One region of the Novosphingobium sp. PhB55 genome, then DNA from elsewhere that is predicted to be linked to it. Evidence: predicted binding sites of a transcription regulator. Region 1 holds the regulator's gene; each other region holds the start of a gene.

Region 1 (5,757 bases):
GATCGGCGCCGACGCGATCCTGATCATCGTCGCCGCGCTGGACGACGTGCTTATGGCCGAAATCGAGGCTGCGGCGCGTGAGCGCGGGATGGACTGCCTGGTCGAAGTCCACAACGAAGACGAGATGGAGCGGGCGAGCCGCCTCAAGTCGCGTCTCATTGGCGTGAACAACCGTGATCTCAAGCGGTTCGCTACCGATATTTCGACGACGGAACGCCTCGCCCCGCTGGCACCCGCCGGCACCCTGCTCGTGAGCGAAAGCGGCATCAACACTCACGACGATCTGGAACGGCTGTCGGCTTGCGGCGCCCGTACTTTCCTCGTTGGCGAGAGCCTGATGCGTCAGGCCGATGTCCAAGCGGCAACCCGCCAGCTCCTCTTCGCAGATTGAGGATAGCCCGCGCTTGAGCAAGTCCCTTACTCACATCGATGCGGAAGGCTCGGCCCGCATGGTCGACGTTGGTGCCAAGGCCGCGACCCGCAGGGTCGCCGTGGCGTCCGGACGGATCACGATGAGCGCCTCGGCCCTGGAAGCGATCCGCGCCGGCAATGCACCGAAAGGCGACGTGCTGGGAACGGCGCGCATCGCGGGGATCATGGCCGCCAAGAAGACGGCGGACCTCATCCCGATGTGCCACCCGCTGACGCTCGACGCCGTGAACCTGGATTTCACGTTCGAGGACAGCGCCGTGCTGGCAGTGGGCACTGCATCGCTGAGCGGCAAAACCGGGGTGGAAATGGAAGCCATTACAGCGGTTTCCGTTGCTCTGCTGACAATTTACGACATGGCCAAGGCGCTCGACAAGGGCATGGTGATCGGTGACATTCGCCTGATCGAAAAGCGCGGGGGCAAATCGGGCGACTGGAAGATCGAGACATCGCCGCGATGATCCCGCCGATCGCTCTGGAAGAGGCACAGGCCCGTCTGCTTGCGCTGGTCGAGCCGCGGCCCATCGAACACGTCGACATCGACAGTGCGCTGGGTCGCTATCTCGCAGCCCCGTTGCTGGCACGCCGGGTCCAGCCCGCCGCCGATATCTCCGCCATGGACGGTTATGCCGTAAGCGAAGGGGACTTGTCCGGACCCTGGCAGGTGATCGGTGAAAGCGCGGCAGGACGGCCTTTCGGTGCAGCCGTCGATCCGGGCCAAGCCGTGCGGATCTCCACCGGCGCCCTGTTGCCCGACAATGCGCGGGCCGTGATCCTGCAGGAGGATGTCGACCGGAACGGCGATCGCCTTGCCCTCACGGGAGAGGCGCCCTCACCAGGCCACAAGCACGTCCGCTTCCGCGGCATGGATTTCGCCGATGGAGCGCCGCTGCTCGCCGCCGGGGCACTGATCGGACCGGCCCAGGCCGGTCTTGCCATTTCGGCGGGCCACCGACATCTCGCCGTCCGCCGCCGCCCCCGGCTCACCGTGATCGATAGCGGCGATGAATTGTCCGGCGATCCCGAATGCTGCGCAGCCCATCAGATACCCGCCAGCAACGGCGCCATGCTGACCGCTCTTGCGCGTAGCGTCCCCGTCGATGCAAATCGAAATGGACCAATCCCCGACGATCTGGACGCTCTGGTCGCCGCCTTCGACGCGGCCGCCGATGCCGACGTGATCGTGACGAGCGGGGGAGCGTCAGTGGGCGATCACGACCTTCTTCGGCCGGCACTGGAAAAATGGGGCGCGGAAATCGACTTCTGGCGCGTCGCTATCAAACCCGGCAAACCGCTCATGGTCGCGACACGGCAGACGGCAGGGCGTCGTCAACTGGTGATCGGGCTTCCCGGCAATCCCGTGTCCAGCCTGGTAACTGCATATTTCTTCGTTCTTCCCGTACTGCGCGCATTTCTGGGCGCTTCGCAGCCCTTACCCCGCGCGATTGCCACCAGGCTTTCGGCACCTTTGAATACGGTGGGTGCGCGCCGCGAATTCCTGCGGGGATCTTGGGACGGTGAGGCGGTCCATGCCCTCTCGCTACAGGATAGCGGCGCCTTGTCCTCACTTGCCGCCAGCAATGTCCTGATCGACCGGTCGGCGCATGCCCTCGCCGCTGATCGCGGTGATCCGGTTCAGGTGTTCTTGCTCCAAAATGGCGGTATTGCTTGACGATACTCTATTCGTTGCATAATTGTTCCCTCATTGTTCGCAGACAAGTTCCCTGAACGACACATCAAGTCAGCCGGGGCCGGTTCGTCGGGCGATTCAGGCCAAGTGCCACAGAACACATGAGGCTAAGCAGATGTTGACGCGCAAGCAGCACGAATTGCTCCGGTTCATCCAGGTCCGGCTTGAAGAAAGCGGCATTTCCCCCAGCTTCGAGGAAATGAAGGAAGCGCTCGATCTCAAGTCGAAGTCGGGCGTCCATCGATTGATTTCCGCGCTGGAGGAACGTGGCTTCATCCGCCGCCTTCCCAACCGTGCCCGCGCTCTCGAAGTGCTCCGCCAGCCCGAAGATGCCACGAGCAAGCCGGCCAAGGCCGCGGCTGCGGTATCGGCGGCGCGTGGCGGCAACGCCGCACCTTCCCGTCCGGCGGCGGTAGCCAGGCCAGCCAACGATGTGATCGAAATCCCCCTACATGGTCGTATCGCCGCGGGCGTGCCGATCGAGGCCCTGGAAGGCCAGTCCTCGCTGCCGGTGCCTGCGGCCCTGCTCGGTGCAGGCGATCATTATGCGCTGGAAGTCTCGGGCGACTCGATGGTCGATGCCGGCATTCTCGACGGAGATTTCGCACTCGTAAAGCGGACCACCACGGCCAGGGATGGCGAGATCGTCGTCGCCCTTGTCCGGGGCGAGGAAGCGACGCTCAAGTATCTGCGCCGGGAAGATGGCATGGTGCGCCTCGATCCCGCGAACGCCGCTTACGAACCGCAGATCTACGGACCTGACGAAGTAGAAGTCCAGGGCAAGCTGGCAGGCCTGCTGCGCCGCTATCATTGATCCATCTCAGGAGGGCGCCCTGTTCGCCCTCCTGAGGCCAGCGGTCGCTAATACCATCCCTTGCGTTCGACCATGGCCGGCGCAGCGGGTTTCCACCAGCCATGATTTCCTTGCCCCTCCGCCACGGTCGTCACACTGCGGCTTGCAAGATCGATAGTCAGCCCGCCCGTTCGATCCAGCATCTGGCGATCAACTTTGAGCCACTTCGGTCGGCAGGTCCTCGGCAAGCGGCGCTCGGCAATCACCACGTCGGCCCACCCGCACGCCTCGGACAGTTGCATCTCGGGGACGATGGCCCTCCCCCGCGCGATCAACACATGCCGAGCCTCCACGCCGTGACGTAGCTCGACGGCGCAGAAGTCCGCGTTGCATCGCGTTCCGGGCGCCGTCTGCGCATTGATCGGGACCTCTCGCGTCCCGGCAACTTCCATGAGGTTGTCCAGGGCGAAATCGCCGGAACCGGCGCGGAGCATCACGAGCCGATGGCTCTCGGGATCGATCCAGCCCACATGGCGGCCATCGCCCGAAACCATGATGTCCGGAACCGGAATGAGCATCAAGCCGAAGAAACCGGCAGCTATAGGCAAAATCCCCCATAGCCGGATGCGACTGTCCCAAAGGCCCAGCCAGAGCCCTCCAGCAACAAACAACGCAAAATGCCACCCACTCATCGTGGGCATCACCCGAACGGCTCGCGGTTCCGCGGCTATGAAGCGGGCGATGGCCAGCAGGGCGTCGATAGCGTGGTTCGCCAGCCACCACACCGGACCTCCAAGCCCAACCACATCGAGCAGCAGCGCCAGGGCGACGAAAGGCATGATGACCAGCGTCGTCAAAGGGATCGCGATCACATTGGCGACAGAACCATAGAGGCCGGCACGATGGAAATGGAACAGGGCGATGGGCATCAACGCAAATTCGATCGCAATGCCGGTGATCAGGATCATCGTGAGGTTGCGCACGGCCTTGAACGGCCAGGCCTCTTCCCGGGGTGCCAACCAGCGCTTCAGCGGCTCTGCATTGCCGAGTGCCACCAGTACCATCACCGCCGCGAAGCTCATCTGGAAGCTGGGACCGACGACCGACTCGGGCCAGATGACCAGCACGATGACAGCCGCCACCGCCAGCAAGCGCATGGACAGCGCTTCACGGCCCCATGCCATGGCAGCGAGAACGAGCAGAGCGCCCAGGAAAGCCCGCATGGTAGGCACCTGCGAGCCGCTCAGCAGCGTGTAACCCAGCCCCGCGGCCGCACCGCATGTTGCGGCCAATATCGGCAGGCGGACCCTCAGGGCCAGTGCCGGGAAAAGGGCCAGAAGGCGCAATACGACGAAATAGACGCAGCCGATCACGGCACTCACGTGAAGTCCGCTGATCGACAGAAGGTGAGCCAGGCCCGCATCGCGCATGGCCTGGGCATCACCCTGGCCGATCGCGCCCATGTCTCCGGTCGTCAGCGCTGCCGCGATACCGCCCGGCGACCCCGCGAGATGCGTCGTTATATGACGGGACAACGCGGCACGCTGGTCGGCGAGCCAATCGCCTCCACGCCCGAGCGATATCACTTCGACCGGCGATGTAATCGAGCCCGTGGCCGACAGGCCCGAAAACCAGGCCGCGCGCGCAAAATCGTATCCACCAGGGAACATGGGTGATGCCGGAGGGGTAAGCCGGCCCCGGAACCGAATGACCGCACCGGTGCTCAGCGGCTGTTCCCGCAGCGCGGTCGGCAGGTTGACCCTGACCTTGATGGACCGCCCGCTTCGTGGCTCTCGCAACGCCAGTGTCAGCCGATCCCGCTGCAGCGCCGGCTGCTCTTCGAGCGACAGGACCCGGGCCGTGAAGATGCCCGACATGGTCCGCTCTATGGCCGGTTGCCCGACGATTTCCGACCGGGTCCAGATCGACAGGCACCCTGCCAGGACGACCAGCGATAGCGAAAGGATCGCCTGTCTGATATAAGGAAACCGAGCCGATCCCACGTGCCAGTTCAATGCGAATAATGCAATCGCGACGCATACTACGCAAAGGGCTGCCCATGTCGCTGCAGACGACAGGAAAAACCAAGCAATTGCGCCAGTTCCAAAGGCCACGGCCAGCCACGGCGCTCTGGTGAAACTGCAGTTCGAAAGAAAACACTCGACACCCGCCAAACCGCTCGACAAGTGGCTCTTGCTGATCCATGGGCGATGCTGCAATGCAGCGCCTCCGGCTAAAACCGGACGCTCGAAATCAACCGTCGTGGCGGCGTGGCTGGCCATGGCGAGCATAGGACAGGAAGGTTATTAGAATGGCAAGCGGCAGTGCATCGAGCGGAGCGGCGGCAAGCAAGGCCGTCGTCACGCGCTTTGCCCCCTCGCCCACGGGTTATCTCCATATCGGAGGCGCTCGTACCGCTCTCTTCAACTGGCTTTTCGCCCGTCACCACGGCGGCAAGTATCTGCTTCGCATCGAGGACACCGACCGCGCGCGCTCGACCGAGCCGGCGATCGAGGCGATCTTCGACGGACTGACCTGGCTCGGCCTCGATGGCGACGAACCGGCGGTGTTCCAGTTCGCCCGTTCGGACCGCCATGCTGAAGTGGCCGCCGATCTGTTGGCTAACGGCCATGCCTATCGCTGCTACCTCACGACCGAGGAACTCGCCGAACGCCGCCAGAAGGCGCAGGAAGAACGCCGCCCGTTCCGCATCGACAGCGAATGGCGCGATGCCGATCCCTCGACTTGGCCCGCCGACAAGTCCTACGTCGTGCGCGTCAAGGCGCCGCGTGACGGCGAGACCACGATCACCGATCTGGTCCAGGGCGAAGTCACCGTTCGGAAC
Region 2 (5,757 bases), on a different contig from region 1:
CGACGCGCCGCCCAGCAGCCAGGATTTAAGCTGATAGCCGCGCGGCGCATAGGCGTTCTCGTCGTCCATGAGCGCAAGCCATGCTTTCTGCTGGCTCCTGGAGGCAAGGGTCAGGTGGCGCACGGTGGCGGCGTCGATTTCCTCGCGGCGATAAAGGTCGCGAATGCGCGGGAGGAGGTTGCCGAGCGCGAGGATGCGCCTGACGGCAAGGTCCGGCAGACCGAACGTCAGCGCAATATGCTGCGGGGTCCGCCCCTCCCTGATCAGGCGCGTGAAGCATTCCCAGCGGGCGACTTCGTCCGGATCGAGGCGGGCGATGTTCTCGATGAGCGAGGCCTCGACCGCGCTGGCATCGTCGTCGTCGTCGAGGATCGCGCAGGGCATGAGGGCGGTATCGGCCGCGAGCCTCGCTGTCCCGGAAGCATCGGGAGCGAGAACACCGGGATCGCCATTATCGGGACCAAGATCATCAGAGGCGCACTGGGCGAGGCCGTCAGCGCCTTGCGGCGTGGTTCCGGTTCCGGCCGGGTTCCCGGGATCACCGCAACCGGCGCGGGCAGGTTCTGCCGCGCGCTCCGCTGCCACCAGAGTGGCGGCATGGAATCGCCGCGCGCCCGCGACGATCTCGTAGCTGGCTTCACTGTCCGGCGCTGCAGCGCAGGGCCGCACGAGGATCGGCTGAATGACGCCGCGCGAGCGCACGGTCGGCAGGATATCGGAAACATCGGGCACCTTGCGCGCGTAGCGCATGTTGGCCTTGCTGACGGTGAGGTTGCCAAGGGGGATGAATGCGAGTTTCATGGGTCTGCTCCTGAATGAGCGCCGGTCCGTCCATGTGGTGGATCAGGTGGGCGGACCGGCTTTGAGGTGGGCAGGAAACCGCCTGCCCATCGTCTGATGCCGCTATCGCGGCAGAAGCCTGATCGCTGCCGGGTCCTCGCGGGTGAGGCGGTCCAGCAGGGCAGCGGCATCCGGGATCGATCCGGCGAGGCGGGCAGCCTCGGTCCAGACCGACAGCCGGTGCCGGGTGGTGAACACGAGATCGCGCGCGATCCTCATGCCCAGCGGCAGGTCGATCGCCTCGATCTCGCGCAGCGAGAAGATGCCGAGTTCGGGGGAGCCGAAGCCAAGGTCGGCAAGCCCGTAGAGGGTATCGCCGTCGGCATAGAGTTCGCTTGCCAGCCAGACGGCGCGGCCCATGGGATTGAAGAGGCGCACCAGCGGAAAGGGATCGAAGCGCGGGTTGATGACGCCGTGCTCGAAATTGGCCGTGAGCAGCGAGCGGATGCCGTTCGAAAGCAGGCTCATGACACCGCCCTCCCCTCGCGCGCAGGCCGGGCAAGCGGTGCGGGCGTCTCCAGCCCGCGCGACATGTCATCCGCGATTTCCGCCTCTGCTGCCCAATGGCGGGCCAGCAGCCAGTCGGCGGCCTTGCTGGCCATGGAAGCGGCGCGGAAGATCGCGCGGCTGTCCTCGCGCAGCACGTCCAGCCATGCGCCGATATAGTCGGCATGGCGCACGGTGGGCACGATGCCGAGCGAAGCGCAAAGGAAAGCCGAGCCCATTTCCGCGACGAGTTCCTCGCGGGCATAGTCCTTCGACCCGAAGCGGTTGGTGAGGTCGCGGGCCAGCCTCGTCCCGTGGCCGGTGGCATGGGTCAGTTCGTGAAGGCAGGTCCGGTAGTAATTGATCTGATCTTGGAACGCGCACTGCGGCGGCACCTGCACAAAGTCCGCGCCGGGAGAATAGAACGCCTTGTCGCCGCCGATCCGGAAATCGACCCCGCTTGCGGCAATGAGCGCCTCGCCCACGGGCACGATCTCGCGCTCGGGAAGCGGGACAGGCTGCGCCATGAACCCCTCGGGCAATCCCTCGCACTGCTCGACATTGAACACCGTGAAGCGCTTGAGGAAAGCGATGGACTTTGCCTCGCCGCCGTTTTCGCGGGCGCGCTCGCGTTCCGTTTCCGGGGTGAAGCGGTCGGCATAGACAACGCAGGTGCCATGCTCGCCCTTGCGCACGTTGCCGCCTGCCTCGAGCGCCTGCCGGAAGGTGAGCCAGCCTTGCGAGGGCCAGCCCCGCATGGTGACCTCGCCCCACAGGATGAGGACGTTGATCCCGGAATAGGCGCGGCGCGGCAGGGCATTGCGCGGCAGTCCGGGGGCAGGCCCTGCCCCGCAGGCCTCGCTGCTCCACGGCTGGACCCACGGCACCCGCCCCTCTTCGAGCTGGCCCACGATCCGGGCCGTGACCTCGTCATAGAGCGATGCCCGCCCTTCCCCGCCCCCGCGGCGCTGCCGGGTACGCTGATTGTCGCGCCCGCCCCCCTTAGGCTGACGCCCGCCCTCCACGCGCGCCGCCGCGCCGCCTGCGGAACCGCCCCCGGAGCCGTCCCCGAAAACGCTTTCGATACCGTCCCCGCGATCGCCGCCGGGATTGCCTCCGAGGATATCCCCCGGGTTATCGGCGGACTTGTCCACAGGGAGGTGCCACGGCGTATCACCGCGCTCCGAGGGGTTCGGGGAAGCACTGCCGCCACGGGAACAAGCTGCACTGCGGACCTGATCTTGCGACCTCGCGCCTTGCGGGGTCTTGCGATTGCTGCGCATGTCTCACCTCCTGCGCCGCCTTGAAAAACCCACCATGGGCCTCCCCGGCAAAGGCGGGGGTGGGCGGCACGGACGACCGACAAGGCCCGCCTCCAGGCGGCGCCTGCACCCGCAGACACGCCCGGTCGCTTGGCGATCGGGATGGCCAGGGCCGGAACGAAGTGGAGGAGCCCCGCGCGGTACGCGCGGGCTTGCAGGGGCCGGCGGCGGGCCTAGACGGGCGGCGAGCCCACCCCCGGCTTTGCCCGGGAGAGGCTCACAAATGGTGCCGCGCGCGGGCGCAGCACGCGCGCGTCTGCATCCGGCCGGCCTGCCCGGCCGCCTAGCGCCAGCGATCGTGGCCATGAGGACGAGACCCGCCCCGCGGGGCTCGGTGCCGCCGCGCGGGATCGCAGGGCGATCAGCCCGCCCGCGCGCGGCATAGAGCGCGGTCGCGCCGCCCGGCGCGAGGCGCAATGCCGGCGGTGCAAAAACCGGCGCGTTTCATCGCTACTGACCGCGGGGCCGATAGCATGTTCCATCGCTACCGGCCGAAGGCCGATACCGGAGGGAAACACGATAGCTCGCGGCGAGGCAGGTGTCCGTGCTCGGATACACGGAAAAGCCGCGCGGCCAGGAGGCCCATTCCCAGACGGCTCGGAGTTTCGTAGCATCCCTCGATGCTATCGTCCCTGCGCCCATGTTCCGTCCCCCCATCCCCTGTCCCCCCATCCCCTGGCCAACCATCGCCCGTCTACGCATCCCCCGTCCACACATCCTCCGTCCAGCTGTGCTCCATCTTGCGTGCCGACGCTCTCCGCTGGCACCTGCTGGGAATAGTGGAGACGCTTTGCCTGCCGGACTGCTGGATCGGTGCAGGCTTTGTCAGGAATGCCGTGTGGAACCACCTTCACCAGGGCGCCGTTGCTGCGCCCGAAGGCGACGTCGATGTGATCTGGTATGATCCCGATTGCACGAACGCTGCAGAAGATCGCAGGCTTGAGGATCATTTGAAGACGCTGGAGCCTGCGATCGCCTGGTCAGTGAAGAACCAGGCCCGGATGCATCGCCGTAACGGGGATTCTCCTTACACTTCTGCCACCGATGCCATGCGCTACTGGCCGGAAACGGCGACCGCGGTTGCCGCCAGACGCATCGGGCTGGATGGCTGTGAAATCGCAGCCCCTTACGCCCTTGATGACCTCTTCAATCTCGTGTTGCGGCCAACGTTCCGCTTTCGCGCCGAAAAACGCGCCGCCTACGAGGATCGGATACGGTCCAAGGGCTGGATTGGCGCCTGGCCGCTTCTCACAATGGCGTGAACCTGGTTCAGCCCTGAAACCGAGCAAGGGTTCTTGGCCGGAGCGCAGACCAGTCTCGCGGCCGCGGAACATCCGATCCGGTCGCGTCGCGGCCCGTGCCACTGCGGCGCGGCACATCCGCTCGCCATGCCTGCGAGCCGGCACCCGTGGGCCCGGCCTGCCCGGTCAGGAAAGGCAGATACCTGCCCGCACCGGCCCCATCCCCCATTGCCGGCAGTCCGGCGCAAACCTGCCGATTGCCGATGTTCTTCTTATGTTCTATACTCGAGCCATGGAACGAATCGACCCCCAGCAACTCTCGGAGGCCATCCTGACCGCTCCTGCGTGGGCCCGGGTCGGCATCACCATGCCTGACGCGCGCATGCGCGAGCGAGCTGCCAGCGAACTGGCACAAGCCATTGTCGAGAAGCTCGCCGATTATCCCGGCATTGCTCACCCCGACCAGCTCAGGCTCTTCCCGTGACGTGAGCCCGAACATTTCCTTTCAGGATCTGGACGACTTTCTCGAACAAAAGGCCAATCTGGAAGCAGTGTGCGGCACCTGCGGGCACCGGGGCGTCCTCGATGCGGCAAAAGTCTACCGCTGGTTCCTGTGCCATGCCTGGAATACTGCAACGGCAGTCGCTCACCTTCACCTGAGATGTTCCAAGTGCAAAGGCCGTCCAGGCTCCATCCGCCCCTCTTCCAACGTTCCGGACCGGCCGCGATGGATGTCCTCGCAGCAGGACTGGTCGAACCTGACCCGGCGCCTGCGAAACTGACGCCGCCCTATCATTTTTCTGCACCACGGTGTCTGGAGCCGGCGGTCCGCCCGGACGCTGCGCGTCCGTATCAGGCCAACAAGCTGGCCATAATTTAAATGAAATGGCGCACTCATCTCGGCGAGTGCCAATAGGTTTCCATGCCCATAATAGAAACCGGCACATCTTCTCACACGGCTTTCACAAATCTGAAAAACCATGTAATTAAGGAGAGGAAAGGTAAGCGTAAATAGGCGCGAATAAATGCGTGATGCCGCTTGCCATTTGGGAGAAATCGATGCGCGAGCCGCATAGCCGTGATGGAATGCGCCACGATTTGACGCCGGGCCGGCTTGAGGACGAGATCTGCGAGACGGACAGCCTGGCAAAAGCGCAGCAAAAGGCCGCCGATGCCGACCGTTTGCGGCGCAGGCCGCCAGGCCGCGGCATGTCGCTTCCGATCCCGTTCTTTCGCAACTGAGCCATTAAACGGCAGCCGCCGCCCCCCGAGACCTGATGTCCAGGCTTACCGCTTGACGGCAGCCACGCTCGGGTGTTTTTCGATATGCACGACATTCGCCGCAGCGTAGACAGCGATCAGGATCGTCAAAGCGACGACGGCGACCCGCAGGAGCGTTTGTCCTGCGCGGCCGGGCATCGGGGTACGGCGCGCCAGCGCCCTTCGTTCACGCATCGATATGCACCTCATGGGCCCTGTGTCCTGGACATCTGCGGTCCAGTGCGGCGATAATCGCATGCGGGGCCTGGAAGTTCCAGACCTCTTCAGGATTACCGCGCGATCGGCACCTGATCGATCCGCGTGGTCCACGAGGGGCTCTTGAAGGTTCGCCGGGTATCGTAGGCTTTCGCGCCCATGCCTTCGGACCCCAGGCGCAGGGTCTGCCGCCCGAACTTTCCATTGATCTCGTCAAGCGCGGCCAGCAAGGCGGGAGACCTCGTGTCCACCCCGGCGAACATGTCGAGCTGGCCCCTTGCCTCTGCCTCGAGCCCTTCAAGCATCACGCCGCACTTGGTATAGACGGCGCCGGGCTCGAACATGGCCTCGGCCATGCGCCCTGCCATGCCGGCAATCACGCGCGGATCGTT
Region 3 (5,757 bases), on a different contig from region 1:
ATGTCACGGGCAACACCAATGCTCCCGCCATGGCGCTGGGCCTGCGCGGCGCGAAGCTGATGCTGGAAGACAGGCTGCGGTAAAGCCCGTCGCCATGCGGGACGACGCGCCTTGCAACCTCAATTGTGCAGCGAAATATACCCGAGCTGCGCTGCCTTGAAGACCGTCTGGCTGCGGTTCACCGCGTTCAGCTTGGTCGCCGCATTATGGATGTGGAACCGTACCGTCGCGCGGCTGCGCGACATGATCATGCTGATCTCCAGATCGGTCTTGCCGATCGCCGCCCAGCGCAGACATTCCACCTCGCGCTTGGAAAGGCGCGAACCGGGCGGCAGTGCCTGGGTCGAACCCATCACCTGGACGTAAGTGGCGATGAACGTGCGCGCATAAAGGCCGAGCGCGTCGGACAGCCGCAGGAAGTCTTCGGAAAGATCGGTCCGGTCGCGGTCCAGCGGGTTGAAGCTCACTGCGCCGATCTGCCCGAACGGCAAGTGCACCGGCACCGCGATGCAGGCCCGCGTCATGGCGCGCTGCTCGAAATTGGCGATGTCGATGGACTGGAGGTAGGCGTTGGGCTCGCGCGTGCGGAAACCTTCGGCATTGGCCCAGAACGGCTGGCTTTCGAAGCGGCAGGCGGTGGTGAGCGGGGAATCGAGCGCGATGCGCGAATTGCGCCACCAGACCCTTTCATCGTCCGCCCAGCCGAACACCTCGATGGCCAGAACCTTGCCCTCGGCATCGACCGGCGTGCGCTTGTCGGCAATGTCGTGCGCGGGGGCGGCCCTGAAACCCAGGTCCATGGCGATGCGATGGAAGGCCTCCGCCGCCGGGCGGATCTCCGCCGGCGACGAGACGCGCACGGCGTCTATGTTTTCCTGTGACAACAGCGACATGTTTTTCCTCTCTTGCCGTGGAGCTTAACGCGCCCCGGCAGGGTGCACAATTGCTCGAAAGCCCAAATCCGGCCCGTTCGGGCCTAGTCTTTTGCACACTAGTCTTTTGCCTAGCGGAGATGCTCCCACGGCTGGTGCTACATCCGTGTGACAGACGGGAGAGCCACGTGAATTTCGATCTCAGCGAAGACGAGGAAATGCTCAAGGCGCTCACCGAGCGCTTCGTCACCAATACGTACGACCATACTAGCCGTCGCACCTTCCTGGCCGAGCCGGGCGGCTTTTCCGGCAAGAACTGGGCATTGCTGGGCGAACTGGGCCTGATCGCCGCGCCTTTCCCCGAGGAACTGGGCGGGCTCAGCCTGGACGCCACCGGCATAGCCACGATTTTCGAGGCGCTGGGACGCGGCATGGTGGTGGAGCCGCTGGCCGAGGCTTCGGTGCTGGCGGGACGCCTCTTCGCCCTGACCGCGCGCGAGGACCTGCGGGACGAATGGCTCGGCGACTTGCTCACCGGCAGCAGGCGCCTCGCCCTCGCCCATGCCGAAACCGGCATGCGGGGCGGAAACGGCGCGATCGCGACCACGGCCACCCCGGAACAGGGCGGATACCGGCTGGACGGTGCCAAGCCCTATTCCATCGCCGGCGGCGGCGCGGACGGCTACATCGTCTCGGCACGCCCTTCCGGCCAGGCCGGCGAAGAGGCCGAAGCCATGTTCCTCGTCCCCGTCGACACGCCCGGCCTCCGCCGCCGCGATTGGCCATTGGCGGACGGCTCCATCGCCTCCTCGCTGGCACTTGAGAGCGTGCACATACCGGAAAGCCACCGCCTCCAGGGCGGCACCGCGCAGATCGAAGAGGTCCAGCAACTCGCGGATCTCGCTCGCTGCGCCGAGGCTCTCGGCATCATGGAGCGCATTTTCCACGATACCCTCGACTATGTCCGGACCCGCGACCAGTTCGGGGCCGCACTGGGTTCTTTCCAGGCGATCCAGCACCGCATGGTGGCCCAATATGCTGCCATCGAGCAAAGCCGCGCCCTGCTGAACCTCGCGCTCGTGACCTGGGAGGGCGATCGCTTCGCCGAGGCGGTAAGCGGCGCGCGCGCGTTCATCTGCGAGGCGGCGCTTACTCTGGCGCATGAGATGGTGCAGTTCCATGGCGGCATGGGCGTGACCGACGAACTGGCGATCGGGGCAGGACACAAGCGGCTGCTGGTGCTCTCCCGGTGGCCGGAAGGGCCGCAAGCGGCGCTCGATCGTTACGCCCGCCTGCTGAACTGAGCGGGGCGGCACGCGCCGCAGGCGCGCAGATCCTTGCTATGCCCTCTTCCTGCCACGATCGCGCAATCAGAACGTATAGGGAACATTTTCATTGCATCCGCGGGAGCGATGCGCCAGTTTGCACCTTCACCGCCGCGCTGCCGATGGCGCGGAAAGCAAGGTCCCGCGAAATGCCCGCGCTCGAAATCGCCGAAAAGCTCACGATCCTGGCGGATGCCGCCAAGTACGATGCCTCGTGCTCCTCCTCCGGCGTCAAGAAGCGGGATTCGCGCGATGGGAAGGGGATTGGCTCGACGCTGGGCGGCGGCGGCATATGCCACGCCTATGCGCCGGACGGGCGCTGCATCAGCCTGCTCAAGGTGCTGCTGACCAACAGCTGCATTTTCGATTGCCACTATTGCATCAACCGCAAGTCCTCCAACGTGCGGCGGGCGCGGTTCACGGCCAAGGAAGTGGTCGACCTCACGCTCGACTTCTATCGCCGCAATTACATCGAAGGGCTGTTCCTGTCCTCGGGCATCATCCGCACGCCTGACTATACGATGGAGCAGATCGTCGAAGTGGCGCGATCCCTGCGCGAAGATCACGATTTTCGCGGCTATATCCACTTGAAGACGATCCCGGACGCCGATCCGATGCTGGTCGAAGCGGCGGGGCGCCATGCCGACAGGGTATCCATCAATGTCGAATTGCCCACGGCCAGCGGGTTGCTGCGGCTGGCGCCCGAAAAATCGCAGGCCCGCATCGAAGGTGCCATGGGCACGATGCGCTCGGCCATCGAAGACGGCGCCGATGCCCGCAAGCGCTTCCGCTCCGCACCCGCTTTCGCGCCCGCCGGGCAATCGACCCAGATGATCGTCGGCGCCGATGCCGCCACCGACCGCGACATCGTGACGCGCGCGGCCTCGCTCTACGACAAGTTCGACCTGAAACGCGTCTATTATTCGGCCTTCAGCCCGATCCCGGATGCCAGCACCGTCCTGCCGCTGCGCCGCCCGCCGCTCATGCGCGAGCACCGGCTCTACCAGTCGGACTGGCTGATCCGGTTCTATCAATATTCCCCGCAGGAAGTGAGCGCGGCCGCCGATCCCGCCACCGGCATGCTGCCGCTCGACATCGACCCCAAGCTCGCCTGGGCGCTGCAATTTCGCGATCGGTTCCCGATCGACGTGAACCGCGCGCCGCGCGAGATGCTGCTGCGCATTCCCGGCCTGGGCATCAAGGCGGTTGAGGCCATCCTGGCCGCAAGGCGCTGGCGCACGCTGCGGCTGGACGACGTGGCGCGCATGACCGTTTCGGTAAAGAAGCTGCGCCCCTTCATCGTCACCGCCGACTGGCGCCCGACCGGCCTGCTGGACCGCGCCGACTTGCGCCCGCTGGTCACGCCCCAGGCGACCCAGCTGGAACTGTTCGCGGCCTGACCATGCGCGTCGCCCGCCTGGAAAGCGAAGACGATTTCGAGGGCTGGCGCCTTGCCGCCCGTGCCTTCGCCAGCGAGGGCGTGGCGCCGTCGGACATCGTCTGGCAGGTCGGAGACGGCGCCGTGGACCTTTTCGCCGGTGAGGCTGCAGGCGTAGCGGGCGGCCATGCCCGCATCGCGCCCTTGCGGGTTACGCGAAAGTTCCTCGATCTCGCGCGCGATGCCGCGCTGCATAGCGAGCCGGAACGGTTTTCGCTGCTCTACACTCTCCTGCTCCGCTTGCTGGCCCAACCCCAGGCGCTTCAGGACCGCGCCGACCCGCTGGTGCGCCGGATCGAGGGTCTGGCGCGCAACGTCCGCCGCGATAGCCACAAGATGCACGCCTTCGTGCGGTTCCGCGAACTGGCGGACCAGGATGGGCCACGCTTCATTGCCTGGTTCGAGCCCGAACATCATATCCTGCGTGCCAATGCCGGCTTCTTCGTCGATCGCTTCACCAATATGCGCTGGTCGATCCTGACCCCGCGCGGCTCGCTGCACTGGGACGGCATGGCCTTGGCCGAAGGTCCGCCCGCCACGCGCGCCGACGCCCCCGGAGACGACCCGGTGGAGAGCGTGTGGAAGGCCTATTACAGCGCCATCTTCAACCCCGCACGGGTCATGCCGCAGGCGATGCTGAAGGAGATGCCGCGCAAATACTGGAAGAACATGCCGGAAACGGCCCTGGTGCCGCAGCTCATCGCCGGTGCGCGCAAGCGCGAGCTGGAAATGATCGAACAGGCCCGCAGCGCGCCCGAACGCGGTAAAGGCTCCGGGCGCGGTCAGATACGCGGTCAGGCAGGGGGGCCGGAAGCGCTGGTGCTGCTGGCCGGGGAAGCGGAAGGCTGTCAGCGCTGCCCCCTGTGGAAACCGGCCACGCAGACGGTCTTCGGCGAAGGGCCGCACGATGCCGAGATCATGATCGTGGGCGAACAGCCCGGCGACCAGGAAGATCTGGCCGGCCGGCCGTTCGTCGGTCCTGCCGGCGCCGTGTTCGACCGCGCCATGGCGCAAGTCGGTATCGACCGGACCCGGGCCTACATCACCAATGCCGTCAAGCACTTCAAGTTCGAGCCGCGCGGCAAGCGGCGCATCCATGCCCGTCCGAACACCGGAGAGATCGAAGCCTGCCGCTGGTGGATCGACCAGGAACGCGCCATCGTCCGCCCGCGCCTCGTCATCGCCATGGGCGCCACGGCGGCGCGCTCGCTGACCGGCCGCGCGGTGACGGTCGGGCAGGAACGCGGACGCCCGGTGGCTTTGCCGGACGGAACGCCCTGCTGGATCACGGTACACCCCAGCTACCTGCTGCGCCTGCCACCGGACGCGGATGCGGAAGCGGAGTTTGCCCGCTATGTCGCCGATATCCGCAGCGCCGTCGAAAGCCTGGCCGAAGCCGCCTGAAGCGCCGAAATGCCTTTCACCCGCCGCCAACCGCACGGCTTTTCGGAGCAACGATTTGACGCAAATCACTCCGGAACGGTGCGAAATGGGTTAGCCGTTCTTCCGCAAGTGCGAATACCGAACACGGCGGCGCACCGCTGGAGGACTCATATGAATATCTACACCCTGAGGTTTTTCGAGGATGAGCACGGTCTGGCCAAGCGGCTGGAGTTCAAGGCCCCGGACATTGCCGGAGCCCTGATCATCGCCCACCGCGAAGCGGCCAAGCGCAGCGCCGAACTGTGGGACGGCGCCCTGAAGCTCTGCACGATCCGCCGTTCCCGCACCGAAATGACCGTCCTCGTCACGGCCTAGAAGGCTTCTGCCCAGCGGTTCGCCGCTTGAGGACCAGGGCCTGATTCGCCCTCGGCTCAGGCAACCCTGAACGCCGATGCCTGCGCTGCAAGGCGGTTCACTTCCTCGGTCAGTCCCCGCGCGGCAGCGGACGCCTGCTCCACCATGGCGGCATTCTGCTGCGTCGCAATGTTCATCGCGCCGATGGCCGCGGTAATCTCGCTGACCGACGTGGCGGAGGCGCGATTGCTGCGCGCCATGCCGCCCAGCAGGACATGGACTTGCGCCACGTCTCCGGCGATTCCTTCGAAAGCCCCGTCCACCCGCTCCACCGCGCCCAGGGCCGCGACGATTTCGGACTGCGTGACGGTCAGCTGCGCGCGGG
Region 4 (5,757 bases), on a different contig from region 1:
TGCCGAGCAGCACTTGCGTGCCGAACGCGGAATGGACGGCGATCGAAGCGAGACGCGCATGGCGGGCCTTGAGCCTGCGGCCCATCACGATCAGCACGGCGACCACGGCCCAGGCCCACCAGCGGTGCACGAAGTGGGTGAGGAACGGGTCGTTGACCAGCGCATGGAGCGCGCCGCCCGCCCATTCCACGCCGTCAGGGAAGAAGCTGCCCTGCATCAGCGGCCAGGCGTCCATGCTGAACCAGCCCATGCCCGCGACGTAGCCGGCGCGCAGGCCTGCCACCATCGCGCCCATGAAGAGCTGGATGAACAGCATGGCCAGGGCGAGGGCGCCGAAGCGGTTGAGGCGGGCAGGGGCCTGGCCGCGTCGCAGTTCGCGAAGGTCCAGCGCCGTCCAGACCAGACCGCCCAGGGTCGTCAGCGCCACCAGCAGGTGGGCGGCCAGGCGGAAATGGCTCACCCGGTCCGCAGCCTCGGCGGAGAGGCCCGAAGAGACCATCCACCAGCCGACCACGCCTTGCAGCCCGCCCAGCGCCAACAGCGCGACCAGGCGCGGCTTGTAGCCCAGGGGAATCGTGCGCTTGTACCAGAACCACGCCAGCGGCAGCGCGAAGGCCAGGCCGATCACGCGGGCCAGCAGGCGGTGCACCCACTCCCAGAAGTAGATGAACTTGTATTGGGACAGGGTCATGCCCGCAGGGCCGTTGACATCGATATATTGCGGGATCTGCTTGTAGCGGGCGAACTCGGCCTGCCACTGCGCGTCGGTCAGCGGGGGAATGGCGCCGGTGAGCGGCTTCCACTGGGTGATCGACAGACCGGACTCGGTCAGCCGGGTTATGCCGCCGACCGCGACGATAAGGATGACCAGCGCGGCAACGATCAGCAGCCAGCGAACCATGGGGGCGATATCGTCGGCTGTACCGAGGAGGGGGCGACCGTCAGGGACTCTCATGACGCAAATCCCTGCGATCTTGCGACGAAATGCGCAAGGGGCACGTCGACCGAATGTTTCATGACACAGTCAGGACTTGATGAATGTTACAACGTCTCATACATGGGCATTCATGCGCACCGCCATCATCGCGATTCGAAACCGGCTGGACCGGGCAGGCATCGTCCTCAGCGGTCTTTGCGCGATTCACTGTATTCTCGGCGTGTTTTTCGTGGGTTTCCTGGGGCTTGGCGGCGAAGTTCTGCTCTCGCCCGAGGTTCACCGCGTCGGCCTGGGGCTGGCCCTGGTGGTCGGCGTGATCTCCCTGGGCTTCGGCGTCGTGCGCCATGGCCGCGTGGGACCGCTGGTGATCGGCGGCCTGGGCCTGGCGCTCATGGCCACGGCCATCGTCGTCGGTCATGGCCTGGCAGAATCGGTGCTGACCATTTTCGGCGTCGCGCTAGTCGCCTTCGCACACATCCGGAACTTGCACCGCGCGCATTGAAAGTGCCGATTGGGCACTTTCCAAATCGTTTCTCCGCGCTATCTGCGGCCCATGGCTGAAGAACTTTCCCTCACCGTGAACGGCGAACCGCGCCGCGTGGCGCCCGGTTCCTCGATTGCCGATCTCGTGTCGGGCATCGGCCTCGATCCCCGCAAGGTCGCCGTCGAGCGCAATGGCGAGATCGCCCCGCGCTCGACCCTGGCCGATGTGCTGCTGGCCGATGGCGACGTGCTGGAGATCGTCCACTTCGTGGGCGGTGGCTGAACCTGTTCGCCGGACCGATCCCTGACATACCCGTTCCCCGAAAGGACGCGAACCTTGACCGATACCGTCTCCGATTCCTCGACCACCGATTCCTGGACTGTCGCTGGCCGGACCTTCCGTTCGCGCCTGATCGTCGGCACCGGTAAGTACAAGGATTTCGAACAGAACGCGGCGGCGGTGGAGGCTTCGGGCGCGGAGATCGTCACGGTGGCGGTGCGCCGGGTCAATGTTTCGGACCCCAAGGCGCCGATGCTGACCGACTTCATCGATCCCCGGAAAATCACCTACCTGCCTAATACCGCCGGCTGCTTCACCGCCGAAGACGCCATCCGCACCTTGCGGCTGGCGCGCGAAGCGGGCGGCTGGGATCTGGTGAAGCTGGAAGTTCTGGGCGAGGCGCGGACGCTCTATCCCGACATGCGCGAGACGCTGAAGGCCACCGAAATCCTCGCGAACGAAGGCTTCCTGCCGATGGTCTACTGCGTGGACGATCCGATCGCGGCCAAGCAGCTTGAGGATGCCGGCGCCGTGGCGGTCATGCCGCTGGGCGCGCCGATCGGCTCGGGCCTGGGCATCCAGAACAAGGTGACCGTCCGCCTGATCGTTGAGGGGGCCAAAGTGCCGGTCCTCGTCGATGCTGGCGTGGGTACGGCCTCGGAAGCCGCCGTGGCGATGGAGCTGGGCTGCGACGGCGTGCTGATGAACACCGCGATCGCCGAAGCCCGCGACCCGATCCGCATGGCTCGCGCCATGAAGCTGGCGGTCGAGGCTGGCCGCGATGCCTATCTGGCAGGGCGCATGGCGCAGCGCCGCTACGCCGATCCCTCCAGCCCGCTCGCCGGCCTGATCTGAGAAATCGGCCGCGGGGCATTTTTCTTCACGATGGCCGATAGCTCTGCTGCAGCATGGCCGATTGTGACGGAAAAGTGCCGCGGACGGCCATTTTCAAATCGTCCCGAAATGAAATACTGCAAGAATCTTGCGGCTATTATCGGGTTCAAACCATTATCCGGTTAAGGCTGTAGCAACCGAAGAGGCGGAGATTGGTTCTAGTGACAGGGAGGATTGTCCTTCCGTGTCACGAGGATCAGGACCATGACTCACACGGGAAAGGCCACCATCACCATCGGCGAGCTGCGGGAATTCGCCAGCTTCACGCCCTGCGAGCAGCGCTACATCCGGCGCAGCCTGGACGTGGGACTGGGCCGGCAGGATGCTCTGGGTCTCTGGGCGCGGGACGGCGTCGAAGCCACCTCGATCCGCAAGCAATACGAAGCCTACGCGGATCTCGCCGCGCTGCGCGAGATGCGGCCTGACGAATTCGGCTTCGATGACATTGCCGCGTTCATGGGCAAGCTGCTTTACGTCGCCGCCTTCGATCTCGCCCAGGAACGCATCGAATCGTTCCCGGCCTTCCGTTTCCTTTACGAACGCCTGCTTGGCGGTTGGGTAAGGCCCTGGCTGCCCGGCGCCTTCTGCGGAGCCGCCGCGCTTCCCCAGATCCGCCCCGATCGCCGCAAGACGTTGCTTCACTCGATCAGCGAAGCGGCGGCCACGGCATCTGGCTGGTCGGAGCGCGAACCGTCGTTCTATCCGGAATGGATCGAGAAGGAGATCGCCTGAGTTTCGGGCCGATCCGGCGCTTCGGCGCCGGATCGTTTCGCCCGCACGTCAGCTTTCGCTGCCCCATTGCAGGGTCTGCGGATCGCCCAGGGTAACCAGGCGCCTGAGCGAAGCGCGGGCCAGACGCTCGGTTTCCACCTTGCGCCGTGCCGCGGCAAGCTGGCGCAGCGGCGCCGGGCGCAGGATTTCGGCATCGTAGCCATCGGCAACGATCACGCCGCACTGGTCGGGCAGGAACGGCTCGGTTTCCAGCGGAGCCCGGTCCAGCGAGGGGGGCAGCCCCCAGTAGAAACGGTCGCAATAGTCCAGATAGTCGGGCCATTTGCCGTCGCCCAGCAAGTCTGCGCGCGAGACCTTGATTTCGACGATGACGACATGGCCCTTGGCGTCGATGCCCATGAGATCGGCGCGGCGCCCGCAGCGCAGCGACATTTCCGGCAGGCACCAGATGTCGTTACGAGCAAAAAGCCGCCCTATTCCGCGCGCCACATCGGCGGCGACGAAAGAAAGAGCGGGAGAAACGAGCGGAGAATCAGCTTCGGCCATCGCGGCATAATAGGAACATAGAGGGAACTTTCAAGCCGCAAGGCATCTGGAGCGCTGGCCCAGCCAGAGCGGCCGACAGGTTTTTCCCAAGTCCATGATGGATCGGAGTGATTTGGCGCTGGCAACACTGCTCATGCTCTGCTAGTCGCCGCGGGCACTGCACCCGTAGCTCAGCTGGATAGAGCGCTGCCCTCCGAAGGCAGAGGCCACAGGTTCGAATCCTGTCGGGTGCACCATTTCCTCCATTTGCGAAGATCAACCGGCTTCCGGGCCATGCTCTGCCGTGTCTGTTCGGGCATATGCGGCGGGCACGGTGGCCGTGATCGGGCGGCGCGGGCGCCGCCCTTCAGGTGGGTGGGTCAGGCCAGGACGCGGTGGACCAGGTTGGTGTTGTATTGACGCAGCCAGCCCGGGATCAGGAAGGCGTCCACCAGCACCCAGATGCCGAGCGGGATCAGGAACAGCAGGCCGAAACCCATGATCCAGATGGTCGCCCAGCCGAGCAGGAAGAGGACGAGCTGGACGATGCCGCCGGCGGTCTTGCCGGCGTAGAAGCGATGGGCGCCCAGCGAGCCGAGGAAGAACCACAGGAGATACGTGACGCCGGTGGACTTGGCATTTGCCTGGTAGAGCAGGCCGGCCATGGCCGCAGTGGATGAATTCGTGTCGGTCATCGATACCCCCGTCGATAAGTGAAGGGGCGTATCGATATGGGCATGCCATTAAGAAACCAATGAATTTTTTGAGTTGCCGGTGGCACGGCTCAATGAAAGTCCCGTGAGCGGGGGAGGACCCGCACGTTGCGCGGGTGCTGCGGGCGGACGAATTCGTCGGCGCGGGATAGCTGGGGCTCGGCCTCGTGCACTTCCGAGAGGCGTTTCAGCTCGGGCGTGCGGTCATGGATGCTCTGGGCCATGACATGGATCACGCCTTCGGGGCTGTGCTGGATCAGACCTTCCACCAGCATCAGCCGCGCGGCCATGACCGGGCGGCGGTAGGTTTCGAACAGCCGGGCCCAGATCACCACGTTGGCGATGCCGCCTTCGTCCTCCAGCGTGACGAAAATGGCATTGCCCTTGCCCGGGCGCTGACGAACCAGCACCACGCCGGCGACTTTCACGCGCTTTCCGTTTCGGGTCTTCGCCAGGTCCGCGCAGCGCAGCACGCCTTCCGCCGCGAAGACCGGGCGCAGGAACGACATCGGATGGGCTTTCAGCGAGAGCCGGGTGGTCTGGTAATCGGCGGCGACTTCCTCTGAGAGCGGCATGGTGGGCAGGGCGGCATGGGGTTCCTCTCCCAGTTCGCGGGCGCGGGCGGCGGCGAAGAGGGGAAGTTCGCCGGTTGGCGTGCGGCGTGCTTCCCAAAGGCCCTCGCGGCGGTCCAGACCGATCGAATGCAGGGCATCGGCATCGGCCAGGAGGTTGAGCGCCCGCTGGGGGAGGCTGGCGCGCCGGGCGAGATCTTCGAGGTTGGTGTAAGGGCGGTGGGCCTTGATCTGCTCCGCCCAGTTCTCGCGAAAGCCGCTGATCTGGCGCAGGCCGAGCCGGAGGGCGAGTGCGCCTTTCGCTTTGGGTTCCAGGGTGCAGTCCCACTCGCTGTGGTTGGCATCGATGGTGCGCACTTCCACGCCATGCTCCTGCGCACAGCGGACGATCTGGGCCGGGGCATAGAAGCCCATGGGCTGCGAATTGAGCAGGGCGGCGGCGAAGACCTCGGGGTAGTGGTGTTTGATATAGGCCGAGACCCAGACCAGCCGCGCGAAGGCGAGGGCATGGCTTTCCGGGAAGCCGTAGCTGCCGAAGCCCTTGATCTGCTGGAAGCAGCGCTCGGCGAAGTCCTTCTCGTAGCCACGGGCCACCATGCCGTTCACCATCTTGCTGTGCAG

The links. The regulator LexA, encoded in region 1, represses DNA repair genes until DNA is damaged. The targets are predictions, from matches to a motif close to GTTCCNCNCTTGTTCT.
Region 2: a site for LexA is predicted at 4,155-4,170, ahead of EDF57_RS22085 (DUF6771 family protein). Genes of this name have one in related genera too.
Region 3: a site for LexA is predicted at 2,245-2,260, ahead of EDF57_RS20730 (putative DNA modification/repair radical SAM protein). Genes of this name have one in related genera too.
Region 4: a site for LexA is predicted at 3,885-3,900, ahead of EDF57_RS15125 (MmcB family DNA repair protein). Genes of this name have one in related genera too.

What each region holds. Positions count from the first base shown of each region.
Region 1 covers NZ_SODQ01000001.1:287,577-293,333, reverse strand. Annotated here, with positions in the region: gene trpC (indole-3-glycerol phosphate synthase TrpC) at 1-391, shown strand, start outside; gene moaC (cyclic pyranopterin monophosphate synthase MoaC) at 405-890, shown strand; gene EDF57_RS01405 (molybdopterin molybdotransferase MoeA) at 887-2,101, shown strand; gene lexA (transcriptional repressor LexA) at 2,235-2,933, shown strand; gene EDF57_RS01395 (ComEC/Rec2 family competence protein) at 2,981-5,194, opposite strand; gene gltX (glutamate--tRNA ligase) at 5,224-5,757, shown strand, end outside.
Region 2 covers NZ_SODQ01000009.1:151,549-157,305, reverse strand. Annotated here, with positions in the region: gene EDF57_RS26090 (ParB N-terminal domain-containing protein) at 1-801, opposite strand, end outside; gene EDF57_RS22100 (DUF2958 domain-containing protein) at 904-1,308, opposite strand; gene EDF57_RS22095 (zincin-like metallopeptidase domain-containing protein) at 1,305-2,351, opposite strand; gene EDF57_RS22090 (nucleotidyltransferase family protein) at 3,389-3,910, shown strand; gene EDF57_RS22085 (DUF6771 family protein) at 4,182-4,373, shown strand; gene EDF57_RS22080 (hypothetical protein) at 4,375-4,671, shown strand; gene EDF57_RS22075 (hypothetical protein) at 4,949-5,131, shown strand; gene EDF57_RS25630 (hypothetical protein) at 5,177-5,344, opposite strand; gene EDF57_RS22070 (Y-family DNA polymerase) at 5,440-5,757, opposite strand, start outside.
Region 3 covers NZ_SODQ01000008.1:257,459-263,215, forward strand. Annotated here, with positions in the region: gene EDF57_RS20715 (GMC family oxidoreductase N-terminal domain-containing protein) at 1-83, shown strand, start outside; gene EDF57_RS20720 (LuxR C-terminal-related transcriptional regulator) at 120-893, opposite strand; gene EDF57_RS20725 (acyl-CoA dehydrogenase family protein) at 1,061-2,176, shown strand; gene EDF57_RS20730 (putative DNA modification/repair radical SAM protein) at 2,347-3,597, shown strand; gene EDF57_RS20735 (UdgX family uracil-DNA binding protein) at 3,600-5,039, shown strand; gene EDF57_RS20740 (hypothetical protein) at 5,190-5,393, shown strand; gene EDF57_RS20745 (methyl-accepting chemotaxis protein) at 5,450-5,757, opposite strand, start outside.
Region 4 covers NZ_SODQ01000005.1:505,717-511,473, forward strand. Annotated here, with positions in the region: gene EDF57_RS15100 (COX15/CtaA family protein) at 1-955, opposite strand, end outside; gene EDF57_RS15105 (MerC domain-containing protein) at 1,068-1,439, shown strand; gene thiS (sulfur carrier protein ThiS) at 1,491-1,703, shown strand; gene EDF57_RS15115 (bifunctional sulfur carrier protein/thiazole synthase protein) at 1,758-2,555, shown strand; gene EDF57_RS15120 (hypothetical protein) at 2,799-3,326, shown strand; gene EDF57_RS15125 (MmcB family DNA repair protein) at 3,375-3,872, opposite strand; tRNA gene EDF57_RS15130 (tRNA-Arg) at 4,032-4,108, shown strand; gene EDF57_RS15135 (TM2 domain-containing protein) at 4,232-4,546, opposite strand; gene EDF57_RS15140 (error-prone DNA polymerase) at 4,636-5,757, opposite strand, start outside.